4 regions of the Sodalis sp. RH19 genome follow, and region 1 is predicted to be linked to each of the others. Evidence: predicted binding sites of a transcription regulator. Region 1 holds the regulator's gene; each other region holds the start of a gene.
What was found. Region 1 encodes CRP, which controls carbon source genes, mostly activating them, when cyclic AMP is high. Its sites were predicted from a motif close to ATGTGANNNNNNTCACAT; they were not measured.
Positions count from the first base shown of each region.

Region 1 (4,935 bases):
GCAAGGCTCCTTTATTTCCAATATTAATACGCTGGTGGTGCCCGGGGGCAAGATGGGGCTGGCGATGGAGCTGATAATGGGGCCGCTGGTACAGCAGTTGCTGGAAGGAAAGGAAATTAAGTAAACTCGAGGCCTCGGGCGGGAACACCACGCCCGATTCGGCCCCATCGGCATGCTTTCCCTTGAACACGCCAGGATTCGCTGCGGTGTTGGCGGGCCTAGCATACCGTGGGGCGCTCGGTCGGGCGGGAACACCACGCCCGATTCGACCCCATCGGCATGCTCTCCCTTGAACACGCCAGGATTCGCTGCGGTGTTGGCGGGCCTAGCATACCGTGGGGCGCTCGGTCGGGCGGGAACACCACGCCCGATTCGACCCCATCGGCATGCTTTCCCTTGAACACGCCAGGATTCGCTGCGGTGTTGGCGGGCCTAGCATACCGTGGGGCACTCGGTCGGGCGGGAACACCACGCCCGATTCGACCCCATCGGCATGCTCTCCCTTGAACACGCCGGGTTTGAGCGCGGTGTTGGCGGGCATACCGTGCCATGGGGCGCTCGGTCGGGCAGAGAAACCATGCCCGATTCGACCCCATTGGCGCGCTCTCCCTTGAACACGCCGGGTTTGAGCGCGGTGTTGGCGGGCATACCGTGCCATGGGGCGCTCGGTCGGGCAGAGAAACCATGCCCGATTCGACCCCATTGGCGCGCTCTCCCTTGAACACGCCGGGTTTGAGTGCGGTGTTGGCGGGCCGGTTAGGCGGCGGGGGCGTGGCGTTCGTCGCGCACTTCAAAGCTGTGGGTCATATTGACCGACGCGCCGAGCATCAGTGAGACCGAGCAGTATTTTTCCGCCGATAGCGTCACCGCCCGCTCCACCGCCTTGTCGGTCAGCCCGGCGCCGGTGACGATAAAATGCAGGTTGATATGGGTAAACAGGCGCGGCGCCTCGTCGCGGCGCTCGGATGTGAGTTTGACCTCGCAGTCCCGGACGTCCTGCCGCGCTTTGTGTAAAATCGATACCACATCAATGGCGCTGCAGCCGCCGACCGACATCAATACCATTTCCATTGGGCTGGGCGCTTTTTCGCCCGCGTTCCCATCCATCAAAACCTGGTGGCCCGAGGCGGATTCGCCCATGAAAGACAACCCTTCTACCCATTTGACCCGTGCCTGCATTATGATACTCCTGATGAAAAGCTTTCCAGCAGACTACATTTTTGTTGGAAAACTGGCAATGTTACTGAACATACTTCATGCTGAAGCAAGACAACAGAAGACACTGCTTCAAACCTATGCTAAAAACAAGGCTGGATCGGCCTCATGATAATGAAAGGGCAAGAGATCGATCGGAACATCACATTACCAGACCCTAATAAGTTCCCTTACGTCGCTCCGTTTAAACGCGGAGTCAGAGTGAATAATACAAGCGCCGTAACAGGGAATACGATGTCCCGAACCTGGGATAGCGATGACAAAAGAGGATAACAGCGAATGGTTCTCGGCAAACCGCAAACAGACCCGACTCTCGAATGGTTCCTGTCTCATTGCCATATTCATAAGTATCCATCGAAGAGTACACTTATACATCAGGGTGAAAAGGCTGAAACGCTTTACTACATCGTTAAGGGCGCCGTGGCGGTGCTGATTAAGGATGAAGAAGGCAAAGAGATGATTCTCTCCTATCTTAACCAGGGAGATTTCATCGGTGAGCTCGGCCTATTCGAGGAAGGTCAGGAACGCAGTGCCTGGGTACGGGCGAAAACCGCCTGTGAAGTCGCCGAGATTTCGTATAAAAAATTCCGGCAGCTGATTCAGGTGAATCCGGATATCCTGATGCGCCTGTCGGCGCAAATGGCCAGTCGTTTACAGGTAACGTCGGAAAAAGTCGGCAACCTGGCATTCCTGGACGTTACCGGACGCATAGCGCAAACCCTGTTGAACCTGGCGAAACAACCCGACGCCATGACCCACCCCGACGGCATGCAGATAAAAATCACCCGTCAGGAAATCGGCCAGATTGTCGGCTGTTCCCGCGAGACGGTAGGACGTATTCTTAAAATGCTCGAAGATCAAAATCTTATATCCGCGCACGGTAAAACCATTGTTGTTTACGGCACGCGCTGATAGCCCCGTTATACAGGCGTGGTGCTTCGTACCACGCTTTTTTTGCTGACAGTATGTGGCGCCGGTTAATCTACCACCCTGAAGTAAACTATGCCCTGCGGCAAACCATCGTGCTATGCCTGCCGGTGGCCGCCGGCCTGTTATTCGGCAGCTTGCAAAACGGCCTGCTGTTTTCGTTGGTCCCTGCCTGCTGCAATATCGCCGGCCTCGATACCCTGCATAAACGGTTTTTCAAGCGCCTGGCCGTCGGCGGTGCGCTGTTCGCGCTGAGCAGCGTGCTGATCCAGGTGCTGTTGGCCGTGCCGGTGCCGTTGCCCTTGGTGATGCTCGGCCTGGCGCTGCTGTTCGGCGTTACCGGTGAAATCAGCCCGCTGCACGGCCGTTTATTGCCCGCCGCGCTTATCGCCGCCATCTTTACCCTGGGCCTGGCCGGCAATGTGCCGCCCGTCGTGCCGCCGCTGCTGTATATTGCCGGCACCGCCTGGTACGGACTGTTCAACGCCCTGTGGTTCCGGTTGTGGAAGGAGCAGCCGATGCGGGAATCTCTTAGCCTGCTGTATCGGGAGCTGGCGGATTATATCGAGGCGAAATATACCCTGCTGACACAGCATACCGATCCGGAAACCGCCCTGCCGCCGCTGTTTGCCCGCCAGCAGGCGGTGATTGATCTGATTGCCCAGGTATACCAGCAGCTTTATATGCTGTCGGCCAATGATCAGCTGCAGTACAAACGCCTGCTGCGTTCTTTCCAGGTGGCGCTGGATTTGCAGGAGCATATCGCCGTCAGCCTGCACCAGCCGGACGAAGTACAAAAACTGGTGGCGCAAAGCCACGCCGAGGCGGTTATCCGCTATAACGCCCGGTTGATTGCCGCGCGGTTGCGGGTACTGGCGGATGATATTCTCTATCACCGGCAGCCGGGGCGTTTTAACATGGCCACCGCGCTGTCGGCCCTGGAAAAAATTGCCGACCGGCATCCGGATAATCCGGTCGGACAGTTTTGTTATTACCATTTCAGCCGTATCGCCCGGCTGCTGCGTACCCAGCGCCCGCTTTACCGCCGCGACCTGATGGCCGACAACCAGCAGCGGCTGTCGTTTTGGCATGCGCTGGTCAGCTACTGTTCCTTTAAATCCATGGCGCTGCGCAGCGCGGCAAGGCTTGGGATTATGCTGGCCATCGGCAGCAGCCTGGGGCTGGTATTGGATCTCCCCAAACCCTACTGGATTTTAATGACGGTGATGTTTGTCAGCCAGAACGGCTATAACGCCACCCGGGTGCGGATCCAGCATCGGGCCCTGGGCACGTTGGCGGGGTTGGTGATTGCCGCCGGCACGCTGCAATTCAGGCTGAGCGACGGCACGGTATTGCTGTGCATGTTGTTCCTGACGCTGGCGTCTTACCTGGTGTTGCGCAAAAATTACGGCCTGGCGATGATCGGCATGACGGTGACCGCGGTGTATACGTTGCAGCTACTGTCGCTGAACGGCGCGCATTTCCTGGTGCCCAGGCTGGTGGATACGCTGATCGGCTGTATGCTGGCGTTCGGCGGCATGCTGTGGTTATGGCCGCAGTGGCAAAGCGGTATGCTGCGCAAAAACGCCCATCTGGCGCTGGAGCGGGACCAGGACGCGCTGCGACTGCTGCTGCAACCCGCCCCCGAGCCGGCGGCGCTGGCCTACGCGCGCATGAAGGTCAACCAGGCGCACAACGCGCTGTTTACGTCGCTTAGCCAGGCGATGCGGGAGCCGGCGTTTAATTCGCGCTATCTGACCGATATGCGTTTATGGGTGACCCATAGCCAGTTCATCGTCGAGCACATCAATGCCATGACCATCCTGGCGCGGGATCACTACATGCTGACGCCGACGCTGGCGCAAAAGTACCTGGCCTCTTGCGAGGTGGCGCTGCAGCGCTGCCAGCAACGGCTGGAATATGACGGCCCAAGCTCAGACAGCCCGGTGATGGATGCCGCCGGCGAAACGCCGGAGCTGCCCGGCACCCTGATGGAACGCCATCTGCGGCGTATTCTGTTCCATCTGGGCGTGATGCATACGATTTCATCGGTAGCCTGGCGCCAGCGGCCGCAGCACGGCAACTGGCTGGCGCGCCGGTTAAGCCATTAGTCTCCCGCCGCGCGCCTTAGGGTTTGGCGGCGATAACCTGCGCCACCGCCTGTTCAAACCGGGCCATGCCCTGTTCGATATCGGCGAACTCCACCACCAGCGACGGCGCGAAACGGATGACGTCCGGACCGGCGTTGAGGATCATCAGGCCCTGCGCGGCGCTGGCGTGCAGGAACTCGCGCGCCCGGCCATGGAACTGCGGCCGCAGTTCGGCGCCCAGCAGCAGGCCCATGCCGCGCACATCCGAAAATACCTGATATTTGTCGTCAATCGCCTGGAGCGCGCTGACGAAACGATCGTGCCTTTCGTTAATGCCCGCCAGGACTTCCGGCTGGTTAATCACATCCAGCGCCGCCTCGGATACCGCGCAGGCCAGGGGATTGCCGCCATAGGTGGTGCCGTGGGTGCCCACTTTCATCACCGAGGCGATCTCTTCCGTAGTCAGCATGGCGCTGATGGGGAAACCGCCGCCCAGCGCCTTGGCGGTGGTCAGAATATCCGGCGTTACGCCATAGTGCATATAGGTAAACAGCTTGCCGGTGCGCCCCATGCCGCACTGCACTTCGTCCATCACCAGCAGCGCCTGATTCTGGTCGCACAGATCGCGCAGGCCCTGCAGGAATTCCGGCGTGGCGGGCATAATGCCCCCTTCACCCTGAATCGGCTCCACCACCACGGCGCA
Region 1 is NZ_CP178734.1:5,123,577-5,128,511, reverse strand. It holds gene ACL2XF_RS22995 (phosphoribulokinase) at 1-124, shown strand, start outside; gene ACL2XF_RS22990 (OsmC family protein) at 757-1,179, opposite strand; gene ACL2XF_RS22985 (hypothetical protein) at 1,139-1,327, shown strand; gene crp (cAMP-activated global transcriptional regulator CRP) at 1,495-2,127, shown strand; gene ACL2XF_RS22975 (YccS/YhfK family putative transporter) at 2,181-4,253, shown strand; gene argD (bifunctional acetylornithine/succinyldiaminopimelate transaminase) at 4,270-4,935, opposite strand, start outside.

Region 2 (4,935 bases), 660 kb from region 1:
TCAAACGCTTGGTGCAATACGGTTTTTTGCACGCTCACCGGCGTTAAGGCCTGGTATTGACAGGGGGCAACGGTAAATTGCGGAAACAGCGGGACAAGACGGCCATGCATTATCTCCGCCGACAGCGTGTTGACCGGCCCCAATCCCACCCCGATCCCTTCCAGCATCGCCTGCAGGGAAACGTGGAAATGGTCGTAACGGCGAAATAAGCTCGCGGGTGTTTTTCGCAGGCCGGCCGCCGCCAGCCACAGATTCCACTGCCCAGGCCTTGTCAGGGTTTCAATGCGGGGACAGGCGAGGACGTCCTCAGGCAGGCGGAGCGGATAACGCTTAAGCAGCGCGGGGGAGGCCATCAGGCAATGCTGATCTTGCAAAAACGCGATCGCGGAATACTCCGCTACGCTAATATCACGCCGGATCAACAGGTCATAGTGCCCGATAATGTGCAATTGCTCGGTATTGGCCGTGGAAATCTGCAAATTTGCCTGGGGAAAGCGCGTATAAAAATCATCGAGGCGGGGCAGCAGCCATTTCAGGCACAGTGTGGTCGGCACGCTGACATTAAAGACATTATTACGTCCACCGTTGCCGTAGCGCAGGGCGATGTCGGACAGGTTATCAAACGCGCTCCCCAGCTCCCGGGCCAGCGTCAGGGCGTAAGGCGTCGGCACGCGTCGCTGGCCTTCCCGGCTGAATAAATTAACGCCGAACCATTTTTCAACCACCTGCATATGGCGGCTGACCGCCCCATGGGTAATACATAATTCTTTGGCGGCGGCGGTATAGCTGCCGGCATGGCATGCAACCAAAAATGCCCGTAATGCCGCCAGGGGTGGGAGTGAATGCATAACCAGTCCTTTTTTATCACTATTGCGTGATATTTTATCACGCGCCATTCCATTTCTGATCGCTATCATCATGGTTACTACCCCCTGAAAAAGGACGTGCCGGCGTGATGTATCTGATCATTGTCATTATTGGAATAGCGGCCGGCATCATCAGCGGCATGGTGGGCACAGGCGCTTCCATCATGCTGTTGCCGGCGCTGGCGTATACCTTTGGTCCCAAGGCCGCGGTTCCCATCATGGCCATCGCCGCCATTATGGGTAATGTTTCGCGTGTGCTTATGTGGCGCAGGGACATCAATATCAGGGCCTTTCTGTGGTATTCCCTGCCGGGTATCCCCGCCGCCGTCCTGGGCGCCAATACGCTGTGGCTGATGCCTGCGTCCCTCTCCAACTTCTGCATCGGCCTGTTTTTCTTCCTGCTGATCCCGGCGCGCCACTGGGCCAATGCCCGGGCAATAACGCTCAACGCCATGCAACTGGCGCTGGCGGGCGCACTGGTCGGTTACCTCACCGGGGTGGTTTTCTCCACGGGCCCGCTGACCATCCCCCTTTTTGCCGGGTATGGGCTGACAAAAGGCGCGCTGCTGTCGACGGAAGCGGCCGCCTCCTTTGCTATCTACCTTGCCAAGGCATCGGCGTTCGGGGCCATCGGCGCCCTACCGCGGTCCGTCGTTATCAGTGGCCTGATGGTAGGCGGTACGCTGGTTGCCGGCATGTACATCGGTAAAATATTCTTGGTGAAAATGGCTGAAAAAACCTTTAACCGCCTGATTGACGCCATGATGATGGTGGCGGGCGCCTCAATGATTTGGGACGCGCTTAATTGATAAATGATTCCCTGCGGAATATAACGCGCTATAAAATCCATAAAAATAAAAAATAGAACCCAATGGCCAAGCATACATAAAGCCAGCACCGGCAACCGACAATGCCTGGACAGGCGGCGGCGGTAACTATCGCCTGTTTATCAGAGGCGTACTCTCGCGATCCGTAATAATGAGGGATAGCAAATACCTAATAACATAATTAGCATCTATTTAGCGGCCAATTTACCATACCGGGTTATTCACATTATTTCTTGTTCATTTTGAACGGAGGTTGCTTTTTATTAAGTCAATCACGTTATGCGTTACATCATTTTCGTTACATCATTTTTAAGTGACATCCATCACAGTTTTGCACATCCATAGCCGTTTAACTGCACCTCAACGACATTACCGTTGAGGAAATAAAAATGAACGTTGATACCCAGTCTTGCGTGGTTACCGGGAAAAAAGCCGTTGCCGTGGTGGCGCAAAACGTAGAATATTCCGGCCAGGGGACCTTGGTTAAAATATCCCGCGGCGGGATTTGCGGATCCGATCTGCATTATTACCAGGAGGGTGCGGTCGGAAATTTCAAAGTGCGCCAGCCCATGATTCTGGGGCACGAAGTTATCGGCCATGTGGTAAAAAGCGATGCCCCGGGGTTATCCGTTAACCAGAGCGTGGCCATTAACCCCAGCAAGCCCTGTAAACAGTGTAAATATTGTCTGTCCGGTGAGGAAAATCAATGTATTAATATGCGCTTTTTCGGCAGCGCCATGTATTTCCCGCATGTGGATGGCGGATTCACGCAATTTAAAGTCGTGGATACGGAACAATGCATCCCCTTTGACAATGCCCTCGATGAACGCGTCATGGCTTTTGCCGAACCGCTGGCGGTGGCCATTCACGCCGTGAATCAGGCCGGGGACGTTAAGGGTAAAACCGTTTTTGTCTCCGGCGTCGGGCCTATCGGCAGCTTGCTGGTGGCGGCCGCCAAGGCCTCGGGCGCGCGGGAAATCATCTGCGCCGACCTGAGCCAGCGTTGCCTGGATATCGCCGCCCAAATGGGCGCCACCAAAACCCTGCATGCGGCGGCCGGTGATTTCTCCGCGTATGCCGATCAAAAAGGCTACTTCGATATCGCGTTCGAAGCCTCGGGCCATCCCCAGTCCATTACGCGCTGCCTGGAATTAACCCGGGCCAGGGGTACCTTAGTCCAGGTCGGCATGGGCGGCGTGACGCCGGAGTTCCCCATGATGATGGTCATAGCCAAGGAAATCAGGCTGGTGGGGAGTTTTCGTTTCACCACCGAATTTAATACCGCCGTGGCCTGGCTGGGCAACGGCACCATCGACCCGCTGCCGTTGTTATCCGGTGAATATCCGCAGGCCGAACTTGAACAGGCGTTGATCTTCGCGGCGGACAAATCGTTAGCGTCAAAAGTACAGTTGGTTTTTTGAAAATAGGGATCCAAAATGAACGATATTTTTTCATTAAAAAATAAAAAAGCGCTGATTACCGGCTCCGCCCAAGGCATTGGTTTTTTATTGGCCAACGGACTGGCGCAATCGGGTGCGGAAATCATCATCAATGATATTACCGCCGCCCGCGCGGAAAAAGCGGCGCAGCAGTTACGGGACCAAGGGTATACCGCTTATTCTGTCGCATTTGATGTGACGAAAAGCCAGGCCGTTAATAGCGCTATTGAGCAAATTGAGTCCGATATCGGCCCTATTGATATTTTGATTAACAATGCCGGCATCCAGCGACGCCATCCGTTTACCGAATTTCCTGAGAAAGACTGGAACGATATTATCGCGGTAAATCAAACGGCGGTATTTTTGGTTTCACAAGCGGTTGCCCGTAACATGATCAAACGCAACCGGGGTAAAATCATCAATATTTGCTCCATGCAAAGCGAACTCGGCCGTGACACCATTACCCCCTATGCGGCGTCAAAGGGCGCGGTTAAAATGCTGACCCGCGGCATGTGTGTGGAACTGGCCCGTTATAATATTCAGGTTAACGGCATCGCCCCCGGCTATTTTAATACCGAAATGACCAAAGCCCTGGTCGATAACCAGGAATTCACCGCCTGGCTGACCAAACGCACCCCGGCCGCCCGCTGGGGAGACCCGCAGGAACTTATCGGCGCCGCGGTATTCCTGGCGGCGAAAGCCTCTGATTTTGTCAACGGTCACCTGATCTTTGTTGACGGCGGTATGTTAGCGGCAGTCTGAAAGTAAAAAAAATAACGAATAATAAATAAATGACGGGAGCCGCCCGCGGGCGACTTTTCGTCATTAGCATGGGGATTGTATATGCCGATTATAATTATTGCATTGGGGGTAATATTACTCCTGATATTGATGATCAAATTTAAAGTCAATGGTTTTATCGCCCTGGTGTTTGTGGCGGCGGTGGTGGGTATCGCCGAGGGCATGAAACCGCTGGCGGTCATGCACTCGATTCAAAACGGTATTGGCGGCACCTTGGGTGGTTTGGCGATGATCCTGGGATTCGGCGCCATGCTCGGACGCCTGATCTCCGATACCGGCGCCGCCCAGCGCATCGCCACGACGCTGATACAGTTTTTTGGCAAACAACGCATCCAGTGGGCGCTGGTGATAACCGGGCTGGTGGTCGGCCTGGCAATGTTCTATGAAGTCGGTTTCGTCCTCTTGTTGCCGTTGGTATTTACCATTGTGGCCGCCTCGGGGCTGCCTTTGCTGTATGTGGGCATTCCGATGGTTGCCGCCCTGTCGGTGACCCACTGCTTTTTGCCGCCGCATCCCGGCCCTACCGCTATCGCCATCATTTTTAACGCCAACCTGGGCACCACGCTGATTTATGGCCTGATCATCGCTATTCCGACCGTCATTATCGCCGGCCCCCTTTTTTCCAAGCTGCTGAAAAAATTTGAAAAAGAACCGCCGGCGGGATTATTCAACCCGAAAATTTTTACCGAACAGGAAATGCCCGGTTTTGCCGTCAGTGTGACCGTGGCCATTATCCCGGTCATTCTGATGGCATTGGCTGCGATCGCCGACATGACCATGGCGAAAGACGACGGCGTGCGTCTGTTGCTGGAATTTATTGGTAATCCCGCCGTGGCGCTGTTTGCCGCCATCGTACTGGGTATTTTTACTCTCGGCCTGCGCAGCGGGCGCCAGATCGGCCAGGTGATGGATATCCTGGGCGATTCCATTGCCGCCATCGCCATGATCATCTTTATTATCGCCGGCGGCGGCGCCTTTAAACAGGTACTGGTGGACAGCGGC
Region 2 is NZ_CP178734.1:4,465,013-4,469,947, forward strand. It holds gene ACL2XF_RS20125 (LysR substrate-binding domain-containing protein) at 1-848, opposite strand, end outside; gene ACL2XF_RS20130 (sulfite exporter TauE/SafE family protein) at 956-1,675, shown strand; gene idnD (L-idonate 5-dehydrogenase) at 2,083-3,114, shown strand; gene idnO (gluconate 5-dehydrogenase) at 3,130-3,894, shown strand; gene ACL2XF_RS20145 (gluconate:H+ symporter) at 3,976-4,935, shown strand, end outside.
Region 2: the regulator CRP is predicted to act here: its motif matches at 2,005-2,022, upstream of idnD (L-idonate 5-dehydrogenase).

Region 3 (4,935 bases), 1.3 Mb from region 1:
TTGCAGCAAACGTCGCAACGCCGCGATCTCGCTTTGCCGCGAGGCCTGCAGGAAACGAATAGCGGTGGGAGTATCGGCAATCAATGGGTTCATTTATCCAGTCCGGAATTGCCACGACGTGACCTGATAAACGCATATTACGTAGCGCAGGACACCGGCGCCCTGCGCAGAATCAACTTTATCTGCGTCGCGCCGCTGTCTTTTCGGCCGCGCCGGGTCGGCGCGGCGCCGTTAAACCTGTGCCGTATCCCGGGCGGCGGCCGCGCCGATGCGCGCCAGAGTCGGCCACACTTTCATCAACGTGGTAACGATGGTATCCAGATCCGCGCGGGTAGCGCCGTCACGGGCCTGCACCGACATCCCCTGCAGGATACAGGTCAGATATTTCGCCAGGGTGGGCACATGAGTGCCGGCCGGCAATTCTCCCTGGGCCTGGCGCGCGCGCAGGAAATCCGCCAGCATGTTTTCCTGGAAATGGTGCCGCGCGCGCAGCAGTTTCGCCACGGCGTCGGATGAAGACGAGAGCGCGGCGGACGTACAGATAATAAAGCAGCCCGAGGGCAAATCTTTGTCGGTGTACAGCGCCGCGGTATCGCGCAGGAAATTTTCAACCGCCTGCGCCGCCGTACAGGCGGGGTCGGCCAGCAGCACCTTACCCCGTTCGGCGAATTTCGCCACGTAGCGTTCGGCCGCCGCGCGGAACAGGCCTTCCTTATTGCCGAACTCGCCGTACAGCGTCGGGGCCTTGGCCCCGGTGGCCTCCACCAGATCGGTCAGCGAGGTCGCTTCGTAGCCGTGGCGCCAGAACAGTTCCAGCGCTTTATCCAGCGCATCGTCACGGTCGAACTGTTTTGGGCGTCCGCGTCCTTTCCGTATGGGCGCAACATGATCGGTATTCATAACATCCTCTCTTATCGCATTTTTATGCCTGGCATCTTGCCGCTTGCACAACGTCCTTGTGGATATCAGCCGGCACCTATATAATTAACGATCATTACAAAAATTACAAGTGCCTTTCGTCACATTGCCCAAAGAATGTTAAATTTGGCGGCCATGCCTGTTCCTCCCTTGCGGCGGCCTCTCCAACCCAAAGTGAGTGAGCGTTGACAATAAAAATAAATTTTTATTATTAACAATGGCTTATCTATTATATTAACGATCATTAAAAATTTAGTTGATCAACGCCGCCAGGAGGACTAGTATTTACTTATCGAACGTTAACAAATAGCGTTGACCCACAAATCCTGCAACCAGAATGCATAGAGAGATAAGATTATGAAAAACGTAAAATATGCCATCGCCGCCATCGCCCTGAGCGCCGTCTCTTTCGGTAGTTTTGCCGCAGAACTGGCGACCTCCGCCCCGGCGGGTCAGCAGCCGGTAGGCGTCATCAGCGCCACCGGCGGCGCCAACCTGTCTTCGCTGGAAAGCCAGCTGTCCGCCAAGGCTTCGGCCGAAGGCGCGAAGTCTTTTGTGATTACCTCCACCACCGGCCAGAATAACCTGCATGGCACGGCGGTAATTTACCAATAAGGATGGCGCCATGATGAACAAAGTTAATCTTGGTATCGTTGCCCTGGCCGCCATGGTGTCGTTCGGCAGTGTTGCCGCCGACACCATCAATACCGCCCGGTATGAGCCTCACCAGGTGGTATTGACGACCGTGGGCGCCAGGACAGGGTTGCCTACCCTGCCCGGTCATGGCAGTGAACGCGCCGTACGCGTCGATAACCGCGCCTATCCGGTAACGTCGGTGTCGGGGCGCAATAATATGCACAGTACGTCGGTCGTTTATGAATAGCGCTTTACCGGCGCGTCATCAAAAAATCCGGGCTTGGCCCATTCATTATTTTCCCTAAAGCGTTTGCGTAATATCATCGCGCAAACGCTTTTTTTTACGTTGTAACAAAATAACGCTTTCTTTTCTCCTGCCCGTTGCTATCCTCTGTCAGGAATATTCTTAATTATATCTTTATTAAAATAAATAAAAGCCCTAAATAAGCTTTTTCCTATGTTAATGAATAAATTAGCCCTGCCGTTTTCCGCCAAATTTACGCTTCCATGCAATAAACGCAAATAGAAACATCTGTGCCAAATATCTTTACGGTTGCCGCCGTTGACCCCTTTTAACGAATGGATAATCATCTAACGGTAACGTAATTATTAATATATGGAGCAAAACAATGCGTCGCATTTTAGCATTTGTCGGAATTATTGTTCTTAGCGCCGCGCTTAGCGGTTGCCTGTGGCCACCTCCTTGGGGCGGCGGCGGCGGTCATGGCGGCGGCGGCGGTTATCACCATGGCGGCGGACCGGGCCGCGGCTAAGGGTTGCGATCCTCTGGTATAAAACCCATTGAGAGCTGCGCCCCAACTGTCAGGTGCTTTTATTGACAGTTGGCGGCGCAGTTTTTTTTGCCGCCCGTCCGCTGAGGCGGCGGGTTAACCGCTCCCCTGGCCTGGCGGTTATCTCAAAGCGCAATATCCCTCTTACCGTCCTTGCAGTTATCCTGCAACCACGCCAGAATCGGCAATAATCGCCTTACTGTTAAAAAGGATGGGTTATGACCGAGCTGCGTCGATTTAAACAGGTCGATGTGTTTACCGCCACTGCGTTGATGGGCAATCCCCTGGCGGTGATCCTGGATGCCGATGGCTTATCCGATCGGCAGATGCTGGCCGTGGCCCGCTGGACTCATTTATCCGAAACCACGTTTGTCCTGCCGCCTTCGGCCGCCGGCGCCGATTATCATGTGCGTATTTTCTCCCCGGCAGGAGAATTGCCTTTTGCCGGCCATCCCACGCTCGGCACTGCCCATGCGATGCTGGAAAGCGGCTTTAGGGCCAAGGCGGCCGATAGACTCATCCAGGAGTGCGGGGTGGGCCTGGTCGCCCTTGATATCACCCGCGCCGGATGGCTGGCGTTCCAGGCGCCCGAGGCCAAAATCTATACGGTGAACGAAAGTTATTTCCCCCTGCTTAACGCCGCCGTGGGCGGCGCGACGACGGTCACCTGGTCTCCGCCGGTCGTGGTGGACATGGGGATCCGCTGGCTGGTGGCCCGGGCCGACAGCGCGCTGTCTTGTTTGCGGATGCAACCGGACGCCGTCGCCCTGGAGCGGTTGCTCAAGCGTTGCGAAGCGAACGGCCTGGCGGTATATGGCCTGCACGAGGCAAACGGCCCGGCGGATTATGAAGTCAGGGCCTTTTTGGTGGAACAGGGCGCCCTGGTGGAGGATCCGGTCACCGGCAGCGCCAATGCCTGCCTGGCGCGCCTGCTGCACGCCCAGGGATTTCCTGATAATCCGGCGTTTGCCGAGTCCTGGCGCGTCCGCCAGGGCACGGTCCTGGGGCGCGACGGCCAGGTCAGCGCGCGCTTTATCGACGGCGTGCCGTGGATTGCCGGCCAATCGGTCACCGTGATCGACGGCACGTTCAGGCTGTAGCCGTCAGGTAAATGTTAATAACCTGCATCCTTACTGTTAATAATTAGCAACAATCTGCAAACGGTGTGGCTATTGCGCATCAATCATTAACGACTACCTTTAACACTATCTTAGTGGCCGCCATGGCAAAGATGCACATGATAGGTGGTGGTCGTTATTTGAGGTAGCCTGATGAGCCAGACAGACTGCACGATTATTTTTGACGGTGTGCCGCTGACCGGCAAAGCGGATACGCCGCTGGTGGATTTCCTGGCCGCGCGGGGCGTCAACCTGCCCCATGTCTGTTATCACCCGGCGCTGGACCCGCTGAAAACCTGCGATGTCTGTTGGGTGGAGCAGGACCATCAGCTGGTGCGCGGCTGTACCCTGCGCACCCGTGACGGCATGGTGCTCAACAGCCGGGGCGCGCAGGCCCGGGCGGCGCAAGTCGAGGGCATGGACCGGCTGCTGGCCAAGCACGAGCTGTATTGCACGGTATGCGAGCACAATACCGGCGACTGTACCCTGCACAACACCATGGCGGATATGCATATCCCCATCCAGCGTTATAAGTTCGAGCGCAAGCCGTATGCGAAGGACCATTCCAATCCATTTTACACCTACGATCCCGATCAGTGCATCCTGTGCGGCCGCTGCGTGGACGCCTGCCAGAACGTCGAGGTCAACGAGACGCTGAGTATCGACTACAGCGCGGATCATCCGCGCGTACTGTGGGACGGTGGTGAAAAAATCGCCGGCTCCAGCTGCGTCAGCTGCGGTCACTGCGTCACGGTCTGTCCCTGCAACGCCTTGATGGAAAAAACCATGCAGCCGGACGCCGGGCCGTTTACCGCCATGTCTCCCGATCTGAAACGCCCGCTGATCGATATGATCAAAACCCTCGAGAACACCACCGGCGCGGAAATCATTACCGGTATCTCCATGATGGATATGCACTGGCGCCAGCCGGAAATCAAACGCACCAAAACCGTCTGCACCTATTGCGGCGTGGGCTGTTCGTTTGAAATGTGGACCCGTGACCGGCATATCCTGAAAGTGCAGCCGATGGTGGATGCGCCGGCCAACGGCATCTCCACCTGCGTCAAAGGTAAATTCGGCTGGGATTTCGTCAACAGCGAAGCGCGCCTGACCACGCCGCTGATTCGTGAAAACGGCCGTTTCCGCAAGGCCGGCTGGGATGAAGCGCTGGATCTGGTGGCCCGCCGCCTGCTGGAGATACGCAATACCCACGGCGCCGAAAGCATCGGGTTTATCGGTTCCAGCAAAGCCAGCAATGAAGAAGCCTACCTGACGCAAAAAATCGCCCGGCTGATTATCGGCACCAATAGCGTCGACAATTCGTCCCGCTACTGCCAGAACCCCGCCACCATGGGTCTGTTCCGCACCGTGGGATATGGCGGCGACGCCGGTTCCATCCAGGATCTGGAACGGGCCGAGCTGATTATTATCGTCGGCAGCAATACCGCCGAGAATCATCCGGTGATCGCCGC
Region 3 is NZ_CP178734.1:3,796,249-3,801,183, forward strand. It holds gene ACL2XF_RS17250 (nitrate- and nitrite sensing domain-containing protein) at 1-84, opposite strand, end outside; gene ACL2XF_RS17255 (TetR/AcrR family transcriptional regulator) at 232-900, opposite strand; gene bhsA (multiple stress resistance protein BhsA) at 1,276-1,533, shown strand; gene ACL2XF_RS17265 (hypothetical protein) at 1,544-1,801, shown strand; gene ACL2XF_RS17270 (PhzF family phenazine biosynthesis protein) at 2,564-3,445, shown strand; gene fdhF (formate dehydrogenase subunit alpha) at 3,617-4,935, shown strand, end outside.
Region 3: the regulator CRP is predicted to act here: its motif matches at 1,008-1,025, upstream of bhsA (multiple stress resistance protein BhsA).

Region 4 (4,935 bases), 1.9 Mb from region 1:
CTTTTGTCGTAAATCAGTTCAACGTGCATGATCTATCCTTTTATTTATACTGGGTAAATATACAGTTTTTTCCGGAGCGAATGCAAGTTGCTTTGACGGTTTTTCGCGGTAAAAACGGCGCCGCGTCGATCGGGGCGGCATTGAGCCGCCGTGTTCGGGCGTAATCATGGCGCCGGCCTGCCTGGCGGGGTATACTTTTACGGTGCGCTAAATCCTGTTCGCCGCTGTAATTACCTGATTTTTGATGGTAACCGAATCGCAGGTATGCCTGGGAAAACATATGATTAATCCAATTTACCGATTGCCGGTGTTGATCCTGCTGGCCGGCCTGGCCGTCAATGCGGCCGCGGCTGAAAAAGAATGCCCCGCGGCAAAAAAAAATATCAATGACAGTAATAACCTCATCATGCTGAGCGGCACCGCCAAAGGCGACATCCGGCTGGTGGTGGCGGGGATGGTGGGAAAAGATCTGGATGAACAGGCCCGCTCAAGCATCAGTTTCGACACCTGCGGCGCCCTTATCGAGGAAGCGTACGATTACCACAAAACGGAGGGCCGCATGACCCTGCGCATGTCCAATCACACGGTAAAATCCGCTGATGGCTGGGAGAGCGAGTACGATATCGCCATCATTATCGATCGAGACGGCAAGCCAACGCTGGTTAACCATAAGCAGGGCAAAAGCCGTTTTTTTACCGGTAAAAACGGCGTGATCACCTCCTCGACCGATGCCTTTACCCTTAACGAGCGGCCCGGATTTACCACCGGGACCTATGACTACGATAATCATTTGCGTCTGGTCAAAAGCACGGCGCGGGGCACCGACGCGTTCAGCAACGATGAATATATTTACGCCTATGATAAAAAAGGTTATTTCATCTCGATGCGTTCGAACCATGGTCAAACCCGTTATCAGTATGATGCCGACGGCAGGGAGGCGGGTTCTTTCTCGGTGTCACGGACGCCGGTAAGCCAGCTCACCAAAGTGGAGCAGTGCCAGCGCAACGACGACGTGGGCAACTGTATCCTGAGCTATGGCAGCGACACGGAAATTTTACCGCAGTCGATTATCAGACGACACCGCAGCACGGCCACGCAATACCAGTATTGGGACAGCGCGGAATCACATTGATTTTCCTGTGACCTTAGGCCTGCATATTCTTTTTGCCGGCATCAAGCCGCCATTATCTTTTGGCGGCGGATGGCGGCTTACTCTTTTCGTTCCTAATCTTGATAGGTTGACCCGGTAATTGATGGCGCCCGCCAGGCGTTCTCATGCCCCGTATGCAATGCCGACGATAGCGTCGGCGGCTCTTATCCCCACTCACCCGAAAAAAGGATCAGACAACATGAGCACTATCACAACCGATGACGGGACGCAGATATTCTATAAGGACTGGGGCACCGGCCAGCCGGTGGTTTTTTCCCACGGCTGGCCGCTGACCGCCGATGCCTGGGACAGCCAGATGATGTTCCTTGCCGACAAGGGCTATCGGGTTATCGCCCATGACCGGCGCAGCCATGGCCGGTCGGCCCAGACGTGGGACGGGAATGATATGGATACCTATGCCGATGATCTCGCGGCCCTTATCGCCAGCCTGGATCTGCAGGACGCCATCCTTATCGGCCATTCCACCGGCGGCGGGGAAGTGGCGCGCTATATCGGTCGCCATGGTACCGGACGCGTGGCCAAAGCGGTGCTGATAAGCGCGGTGCCGCCGCTGATGCTACAAACGGCGGCGAATCCCGAGGGCGTGCCGATAACGGTTTTCGACGGTATCCGGGCCGGCGTGTCGGCGGATCGATCGCAATTTTATCAAGATCTCGCGGTCTCGTTTTATGGTTATAACCGCGACGGCGCCAAACTCTCCCAGGGGGTGATAGATGCTTTCTGGCTGCAGGGGATGGCGGGCGGCATCGCCGGGCAATATGCCTGCATCAAGCAGTTCTCGCAGACGGATTTCACCGAGGATCTGAAAAAATTCGACGTGCCGACCCTGGTGCTGCAGGGCGATGACGATCAAATCGTGCCGCTAGAGGTTTCGGGCCGTAAATCAGCCAAGATCATTCCCGACGCCACGTTAAAAGTATTGGCCGGCGCGTCCCACGGTATGTGTACCGTGGATGCCGATAAGGTGAACGCCGCGCTGCTTGAATTTCTCCAGGCCTGATTTCATCAGCGTTTTTTTGCCAAAAAAAAAGCTGCCGCGGCAGCTTTTTTGACGTCATGGAAATTAATACATGGCACCGGGCGGTACGTCTTTCACGGTATTAACGTATGACAGCAGAATTTTTTTCAGGAATTTACGGAATTTCATATGCTTTCCCTCACCAGGTTTGTTCGCCTGTAACGTGTTTGCGTTTGATGAGGTAATAATATGACCTCCGTCACATAAATGCAAATATTTGTGATGCGCATCACATAAAAAAGAGCATTTTTTTACAATCCCGGCGACGTGTTTTAACACATCGCGTCAATCCGGGGCGGGGATTATAACAGCGGGGTCGCTTTGTCATTTTCATCCACCGCGACAAAATTAAACTGCCCCCGCACCACTTCCTCCCGGCCCGCCGCGTACATATCTTCAAGGAAAATGGCGACATCCACGGTGATGCTGGTCCTGCCCACCCGGCTTACCCTGCCCACCAGCTCGATAATGGTGCCGGAAGGAATGGGCCGGCTGAAGGTGATTTTTTCCGTGGATACCGTTACCAGCCGTTTGCGGCAGAAGCGGGTGGCGGTGATAAAGGAAACCTCATCCATCCATGCCAGGGCGGTGCCGCCGAACAGGGTCGAATGATGGTTTATGGTGGTGGGAAACACCACCTTGGCGACGGTGGTGGTGGATTGCAGGATTTTTTGCTTTATTTCTGCGCTTAACTCATCGTGCATAGCAATACCTTCACATCTTTTTAACAAGTTAGTGAAGTGATTATGCCTGATATCGCGCGCGCATCCCAGAGGTGCGGCAGGGCCGGAGTTCAGGTCGCCGCTAGACGATACTGTTGATAACCCCGCCGTCCACCCGCAGCGCCGCGCCGGTGGTGGCCGATGCTTGCCGGGAGCAGGTATATACCACCAGGTTGGCCACTTCCTCGGGGGTCGCCAGCCGTTGGATAATAGAGGTTGACCGGTGGGTGCGCACAAAATCGGTTCCCGCCTGTTCAATACTCACGCCCGCATCCCGGGCGGAATCCTTCAGCATCTCGCGCACGCCTTCGGACAGCGTTGGGCCGGGCAGTACCGAGTTTACCGTGACCCCGGTGCCGGCGGCGAGTTTGGCCAGCCCGCCCGCGACGGCCAGCTGCGCCGTTTTGGTCACCCCGTAATGGATCATTTCCGGCGGGATATTAAGCGCCGACTCCGATGAAATAAACACGATGCGCCCCCAGTCGCGTTCCAGCATGCCTTGCAGGTAAAAACGCGCCAGTCGTATGCCGGACATAACGTTGGTCTGGAAATAACGCTCCCACTCATCGTCATCCACGTCGAAAAAAGGCTTAGGGCCGTAAATGCCGGCGTTATTGACGATAATATCGGCGGCGGGTACGGCGCCGGTAAGCGTAGCCACGCCCGCCGCATCGGACAAATCAGCCGCCACGCCTTCAACCGCCGCCTGCGGCACCGTGTGTCGCAACTGGCCCAGCGCCTTGTCTACCGTGGTCTGGCTGCGGCCGTTAATCACCACTGACGCGCCGGCGCGCGCCAGCCCAGTGGCGATGGCAAAACCGATGCCGCCGGTGGAGGCGGTGACGATGGCGCGTTTTCCCGATAAATCAATATGCATAATAATCTCCAGAAAAAAATGCGAGGACATAGAGCGGGACAACCTGTTCACCAGCTTATCTCCGCCGGCCGTAAGACGCGACAATAAGTTCGCTTCTGATGATGCTGAAGGCGTGCGTCTGAATGAATGATAGGTCATGATGGTTGCGGCGTTAAGCGGGGCAAGGCGAACCCGTGCGTCTTTGTGACGCGGTCCTCACGCGGCGCCGGCGATATCGGGCAGGCAAACTGCCGTTGGCCTGCGGTTATGCCAGGTTTTCAGCCAGGAAGTGCAGTAGCCGTTTGATGCGGGGCGGCTGGAATTTATTCCGGTTATACAAGGCGAAAAGGGGCGCCGGTTCGATAAAATACTGATCCAATACCGTCACCAGCCGGCCCGCGGCCAGGTCTTCACTGATATCCAGGATCGACTTATAAGCGAATCCGTATCCCATGACGGCCCATTTGCGGCTGATGTCGTCGTCATTGGTGGTGTAGGCGGGGGTCATGGTCAGCTGCCGCGGCATTTTTGCTTCATCGCGATAAACCCATTGCTCCTGATTGCCCAAGGTATTAATCAGGGCAATGGACGGCAATGCCTGCAAATGGGGGGGCGCCAGCGGTGGATCCAATTGCGCCAGCAGCGCCGGAGCAACGCATACCACCCGATGACTGTCGGCCAGTTTATAGGCCGTCATGCCGGCGTCGTCGTGCTGTCCATAGCGGATGGCGATGTCAATGTCGTCGCCGATCGGGGCGGTCGTGGCGTCGGCCAGAGAGAGAATAAAGTGAATGGCGGGAAAGTCTTGGCGAAAGCGCTCCAATAAGCCGATCAGACGATTGCGGCCAACGTCGGAGGGGGCGGTAATGCGTATCGCGCCTTTGATGTCATCCTTGCCCGAACGCAACAGCTCGGTGACGTCATTAAGCTGTTCCACGGCGCGCTGGCTATAGCTTAGGAACAGCTTGCCCTCGTCGGTCAGCCTGAGCTGGCGGGTGGTCCGTTCAAACAGGCGCACCTTGAGACCGGTCTCCAGACGCACGATGCAGGCGCTCGCCGCCGCCGGAGAACAACCGAGCTTACGTCCCGCCGCCGAAAAACTGCCCAACATCGCCGCTTCGATAAAAAGTCGCAAATCACTTAAACGTTCCACTCATTATCCTTAATC
Region 4 is NZ_CP178734.1:3,270,002-3,274,936, reverse strand. It holds gene ACL2XF_RS14885 (DinI-like family protein) at 1-29, opposite strand, end outside; gene ACL2XF_RS14880 (hypothetical protein) at 281-1,132, shown strand; gene ACL2XF_RS14875 (alpha/beta fold hydrolase) at 1,350-2,171, shown strand; gene azuC (stress response protein AzuC) at 2,235-2,318, opposite strand; gene ACL2XF_RS14865 (acyl-CoA thioesterase) at 2,492-2,893, opposite strand; gene ACL2XF_RS14860 (SDR family NAD(P)-dependent oxidoreductase) at 2,994-3,788, opposite strand; gene ACL2XF_RS14855 (LysR family transcriptional regulator) at 4,033-4,920, opposite strand.
Region 4: the regulator CRP is predicted to act here: its motif matches at 2,407-2,424, upstream of azuC (stress response protein AzuC).